2 regions of the Paenibacillus sp. 2TAF8 genome follow, and region 1 is predicted to be linked to the other one. Evidence: predicted binding sites of a transcription regulator. Region 1 holds the regulator's gene; the other holds the start of a gene.
What was found. Region 1 encodes Rex, which represses fermentation and respiration genes when NADH is low (regulators of the CRP and FNR family bind a similar motif). Its sites were predicted from a motif close to TTGTGAAATATTTCACAA; they were not measured.
Positions count from the first base shown of each region.

Region 2: the regulator Rex is predicted to act here: its motif matches at 1,868-1,885, upstream of nadA (quinolinate synthase NadA).

Region 1 covers NZ_JBFRFN010000001.1:247,468-250,899, forward strand. Annotated here, with positions in the region: gene dinG (ATP-dependent DNA helicase DinG) at 1-1,305, shown strand, start outside; gene AB4Z30_RS01265 (redox-sensing transcriptional repressor Rex) at 1,516-2,172, shown strand; gene AB4Z30_RS01270 (amidohydrolase) at 2,156-3,432, shown strand, end outside.
Region 2 covers NZ_JBFRFN010000027.1:18,410-21,841, reverse strand. Annotated here, with positions in the region: gene ftsH (ATP-dependent zinc metalloprotease FtsH) at 1-1,658, shown strand, start outside; gene nadA (quinolinate synthase NadA) at 1,957-2,895, shown strand; gene nadB (L-aspartate oxidase) at 2,931-3,432, shown strand, end outside.

The DNA.
Region 1 (3,432 bases):
GGCGTACAGTGGGGTTCAATGGTGGATCAGATGTTTCCTCTCGCCGTGGAAGTGAAGGAAATGTGGGATCGTCTGAGCGATGCTCTGTTTGGTCTTTTGCCTGAACGGAGTGATGCTTCTCCAGGGGAGACTGGACAGTTCTCGCTACGCCTTAAAGCGTCTCAGAAGCCCGCCAAGTGGCAGGAGTTGCAGGATTTGGAGAACCAGATCTACGTGACATTGGGTGATTTGGTGCGCAAGGGTGACAAACTACTGCTTGAAGTAAAAGAAGATCAAGATGATTATCAGGCCGACAGTCTGATCACGGATATCACCGGACTATTGAAAGATCTGACCACGATGAAGGAGAATTTAAGGTTCTTCATGCGTATGGACGATGCCAAGACGGTGTACTGGATGGAGGCGAGTGGTCAATTCCGCAGCAAGTCACTTCAGTTGTATGCTGTTCCGGTAGATGTAAGTGCACAACTGAAAGAGATGTTTTTCGATAAAAAGAAAAGCGTTGTACTTACTTCGGCTACGCTATCGGTAGATAAGTCATTCCAGTTCATGATTGAGCAGTTGGGCCTGCAGGAAGCTGCCGACAATAATCGGCTTCTGACTTCAATGCTTCCTTCTCCGTTCAATTATCGGGAACAGGCATTGTTAGTGATACCGCGTGATTTCCCGAGTCTGAAAGGCAGTGTAGGAGATGCACACTTTGTACAGATGCTGGTGCATTCTCTTGCCGAAACAGCGATAGCTACCCAAGGACGTATGATGGTGCTGTTTACTTCTTATAAAATGCTTCGACAAGTTTACGAGCCGCTCAAAGAGGCTTTGTCCGGAAATGACATCTCGCTGCTGGGGCAGGGTGTTGACAGCGGAAATCGTTCAAAGCTGACCCGACGCTTTCAGGATGCCAAAGCAGCGGTTCTACTGGGAACGAGCAGTTTCTGGGAGGGTGTGGATATTCCGGGTGAAGCGTTGACCTGTCTTGCCATTGTAAGACTGCCTTTCCAGCCGCCTAACCATCCGCTTCTGGAAGCGAAGAGTGAGCTGTTGCAAGAGCAGAAAAAAAATCCATTTATGAAGCTGTCTGTGCCGCAGGCAGTCATCCGTTTCAAACAGGGATTTGGCCGGCTTGTTCGGACGGGGAAGGATCGCGGTATCGTCATTGTGTATGATACACGAGTGATTGAGGCTTATTACGGCAAGTACTTCCTCTATTCACTGCCGGGACCCAAAATGGAGCATATGCTCACTGAACAGATGGTTCCACGCATCGCAGAATGGCTTGATCGCCCAAGTGAAAAGCAAAATTAATGATTTTTAGGCGATAATATTGCATTGCACATCTACATGACGTTAAACTCGAGGAAGACTTCTAAAAGGCAACGCATATATGGAACTTATAATCCCAAAAATACGGGCATTCTGTATGAAGAATAATGCATGGATTTTGCATGTATACAGAATGCTCATCTTTTCAATATTTATTACATTTTATCGTGGCAATGGTAAGGGGGAGCAGGAATGAAATCGGAAAAAATATCAGAAGCAGTAGTAAGGCGTTTACCTGTATATTTACGTTATTTGAACGAGTTGGTTCAGCGTGAGGTAACAACGGTTTCCTCACAGGAGCTTGGGCAGCGACTGGATCTGAATCCGGCTCAGATCCGCAAAGATTTGGCTTATTTCGGAGATTTTGGTCGCAAAGGGATCGGGTATGACGTCTCTTACCTGATTGAGAAGATTCGTCACATTTTAAAAATAGACCAGCAAATTAATGTAGCTCTGGTGGGAGCCGGTAATCTCGGACACGCATTGTCTAATTACAATGCATATCTGAAGGACAATATGAAAATTGTAGCTATTTTTGATTCCTTTGGGCCAAAGATTGGCAGTAAAATCAACACCCTGACGGTTCAACCGATGGAAGATCTTACGGAAGCGGTACAGAAAGATAACATCCGTATCGGCATTATTACCGTACCGGATATAGAAGCTCAGAACGTTGCCGATCAACTGATTGAATCAGGGATTGAAGCGATCTTGAATTTTGCACCAACGATTCTAAAAACGCCTCCGCATGTCCGCATTCATCATGCTGATTTTACAACGGATTTGCTCAGCTTGGCTTATTATTTGGAAAATGGGAAGGAAGAAGAGCAAGATGACAACAACGAATAAATGGGTAATCCACAATGGTAAGTTCGCAGTCAATGAAGGTGCAAACTGGACTGTGGTTCAAGGGTATATGGTCATTGAGAATGACAAGATTGTGCATATTGGTGAGACGTTGCCGGATGGAGACGAGAACCTATCCAAAGTAGATGGAAAAGGACTGTTCTTCCTGCCGGGTCTGATCAATACGCATGGTCATGCGGCGATGTCTCTTCTTCGTGGGCATGGTGATGATCTGGCACTACAAGTGTGGCTGCAAGAAAAAATGTGGCCAATGGAAGCGAAAATGACGTCAGAGGACGTGTATTGGGGAGCATCCCTTTCGGTGCTTGAGATGTTAAAAGGTGGAACAACAGCTTTCCTGGACATGTATGACCACATGGATCAGGTGGCTAAAGTGGTTGAACAGTCAGGGGCTAGAGCTGCGCTGGCTCGTGGTGTCATTGGACTGTGCTCCGAAGAAGAGCAGATGCGAAAGCTCGAAGAGTCCGCTGCATTTGCGCGTGAATGGAATGGACAAGCGGATGGACGCATCACAACCGTAATCTCTCCGCACGCACCGTACACATGCCCTCCAGATTACATAGAGAAGCTTGTACAGGTAGCACATGATTTAAACCTGCCACTTCATACGCACATGTCTGAGACATTACGTGAAGTGGAGCAGAATGTGACCGATTACGGCCTGCGTCCTGTGGCGCATTTGGAGAAGCATGGCTTCTTCTCGCGTCCTTCACTCGTAGCTCATGCTGTGCATCTGAACGACGAAGAGATCGAGATCTTGGCAAGTCATGATGTAGCTGTCTCTCATAATCCAGGAAGTAATTTGAAACTTGCATCGGGTGTTGCCCGTGTGCCTGCTCTGTTAAAAGCAGGTGTTACCGTGTCTCTTGGAACAGACGGACCGGCAAGCAACAACAATCTGGATATGTTTGAGGAAATGAGACTGGCAGCTTTAATTCATAAAGGAGTATCGGGTGACCCAACCGCCGTGCCTGCTGGGGAAGCATTGCTTCTTGGAACAGCGTACGGTGCGAAGTCGATCTTCCTGAACGATACTGGTGCATTGGAAGTTGGTAAAAAGGCTGATTTTATTGCGCTCAACATTGAACAGGCTCACTTCTATCCTCAAACGGATTTGATTTCCCATGCCATCTATTCGGCTTCGGCAAAAGATGTGGAACATGTATGGGTAGATGGTAAACAAGTTGTAAAACATGGTGAATGTTTGACACTGGATGAAGAGCGCATTTTGCGGGAATCCCA
Region 2 (3,432 bases), on a different contig from region 1:
TGCTGTTCTTCTTCCTGTTCAATCAGGCTCAAGGCGGCGGCGGTAAAGTAATGAACTTTGGTAAAAGCCGTGCTCGTCTCTACAATGAGGAGAAGAAGCGGGTTACATTTGAAGATGTTGCGGGTGCGGACGAGGAGAAACAAGAGCTTGTTGAAGTCGTAGACTTCCTCAAGGACCCTCGGAAATTCGCAGCGGTTGGTGCACGTATTCCGAAGGGCGTATTGCTTGTAGGTCCTCCGGGTACAGGTAAAACATTGCTCGCTCGTGCCGTAGCCGGTGAAGCGGGAGTACCATTCTTCAGCATTTCAGGTTCTGACTTCGTCGAAATGTTTGTCGGTGTCGGTGCGTCACGTGTCCGTGACCTGTTCGAAAATGCGAAGAAAAATGCACCATGTATCATCTTTATTGACGAGATTGATGCAGTGGGACGTCAGCGTGGTGCTGGTCTGGGCGGCGGTCACGATGAACGTGAACAAACCCTCAACCAATTGCTCGTTGAAATGGACGGATTCGGTGCGAACGAAGGTATTATCATCGTTGCTGCAACAAACCGTGCAGATATTCTCGATCCTGCGTTGTTGCGTCCAGGTCGTTTTGACCGTCAAATTACAGTGGATCGTCCAGACGTTAGGGGTCGTGAAGCTGTTCTGAAAGTACACTCTCGTAATAAACCACTCACGAAAGATGTGAAACTGGACATTATTGCGAAGCGTACAACAGGTTTTTCTGGTGCAGACTTGGAGAACTTACTGAACGAAGCGGCATTGCTTGCAGCACGTCGTAACAGAAAAGATATTTCCATGCGCGAAGTGGATGAGGCGATCGACCGTGTTATCGTGGGTACGGAGAAGAAAAGCCGTGTCATCAGTGATCGCGAGAAACGTATCGTCGCTTATCACGAAGCAGGCCATACCATTGTAGGATACTTCCTGGAACATGCTGATATGGTACATAAAGTGACCATCATTCCGCGCGGACGTGCGGGTGGATATGTAATCATGTTGCCAAAAGAAGATCGTATGCTCGTTACCAAACAGGAACTGCTGGATAAAGTAACTGGACTCCTTGGTGGTCGTGTGGCGGAGGAATTGTTCATCGGTGAGATTGGTACCGGTGCATATAGTGACTTCCAGCAAGCGACAGGTATCGTGCGCAGCATGGTTATGGAATACGGTATGAGTGAAAAACTGGGTCCAATGCAGTTCGGAAGTTCGCAAGGGCAGGTATTCCTTGGACGGGATATCGGTCACGAACAGAACTACTCGGATTCGATTGCATATGAGATTGACCAAGAGATGCAGCGTTTTATTAACGACTGCTATGAGAAATGTAAAGCTCTCCTTACTAAACATACGAGAGAGATGCATCTGATTGCTGAAACACTGCTTGAGGTGGAGACGTTGGAAATGGATCAGATCAAGCAATTGATCGAAACAGGTTCCTTGACACCAAAAGTAGATGGCGATGACAATTCGGGAGAAGGTACGCCAAATGAAGGCGGTGAGCCAATCATTGATAACATCGGCGATGTTCGCGTACGCATTCAGGGCAAAGATGAAACATCTGAGCCACCGGTTGGAGATATCCCGAATGAAGCTCCTGACCTGGATAAGGGCAGCAATGATCCGAATGATGGTGGCACGAAGCCAACATCATAATATGTAACATGTCTGGTATTGCTACCGGATTGAAAAGAGAGCCCTTGTGGCTCTCTTTTTTTTGCAACAATTATTCATTTAGAGGAGGAACAGATAATCACGAGCTAGATGGCGAATCAGACAGTATAAGGGGGATAAGGGCAGATATCCTGCCTTTTTTCATTTATTGACAGAGTCGTGAACGTTGTGTACATTAGTTGTTAAACCGCTTGTGATTCGTTTCACCAGCGAACATAACGACTTAGGTTAACCCTATGAAACAGCGCCAGGCGCTGTCCCGATAAGGAGAGGATCACAAGTGGAAGCTCTGGCTTTAGAGCGCAAGGCTGAGATGAATCGTGAGCTGCGTGAGCGGCTGATGGAACTCAAGAAGGAACGCAATGCTATTATTTTGGCTCATTACTATCAACGTGACGAGGTACAGGAAGTCGCAGATTTCCGTGGGGACTCTTTCCTGCTGGCCCAGAAAGCAGCGCAGACAGATGCGGATGTTATCGTATTCTGTGGTGTTCATTTTATGGGTGAAAGCGCTAAAATTTTGGCTCCGAACAAAACGGTGCTGATTCCTGATGAACGTGCAGGATGCCCGATGGCCGATATGGTGAACGTGGACGGATTACGTAAACTCAAGGCACAGCATCCAAATGCCAAAGTCGTAACATACATTAATTCCTCGGCTGAGATCAAAGCAGAAACAGATATTTGCTGTACCTCTGCTAACGCTGTTCGTGTAATCCAGTCTGTAGACTCTGAGGAGATCATTTGGGTACCGGATAAAAACCTGGGGCATTATGTGCAGCAGCATACAGACAAAAAGATGATTATCTGGGAAGGTTACTGTAACACGCATGATATGCTGACCGTCAAAGATGTCGTTGAAATGAAGGCTAAATATCCGAATGCTGAGTTTGTTGTACACCCGGAGTGTCGTCCTGAGGTTGTGGAAATGGGTGACTTTGTAGGTAGCACGACAGCCATTCTGGAGTATTGCAAGAAATCAACAACCAAGCAATTCATTGTAGGTACTGAAGATGGCACAGGATATCAGCTTCGTCTCGACAGCCCGGACAAAGAATTCCATTTTGCAACCAAATTCCTCGTATGTCCTAACATGAAGGTCAACAACCTGAAGAAGCTGGTCAAATGTCTGGAAACGATGAAACCGCAGATTTATGTCCCACCGGCTGTTGCTGATAAAGCCAGAGAATCACTAGAGCGCATGTTACTGGTGAAGTAATATGCGTTACTCTTGCTCCGAGACAGGTGAATAAGATGATACCGCACTATATAGATGATTTTGATCTCTCTGCGCTACCGATGGTAGAGACAGATGTACTGGTAATTGGTTCAGGTATTGCCGGTCTGTTCACGGCCATTAAGGCCAGCGAGCAGCATCGTGTACTGATGATTACGAAGAAGTCTTTGCTTGAGAGTAACACCAGATATGCGCAGGGAGGGATTGCGGCCGTTATTGCTGAAGATGATTCGCCTGCATACCACTTGCAAGACACCCTTGTTGCGGGAGCAGGCTTATGCCGATCCGAGGCAGTTGAAGTATTGGTAAACGAGGGGCCGGACGGTGTCAGAGAACTGATCCGGCTGGGTACATTGTTTGACCTGGAGAACGGCGAGTTGGCGTTGACGCAGGAAGGTGCGCACAGCCACCGCCGTATTTTACATGCCAACGGAGATGCAACAGGATATGAGATTGTAAGAGCGCTCGCTGTAGAGGTGCACGAACATCCTGGCATCGACGTTTGGGATGAACATTTTG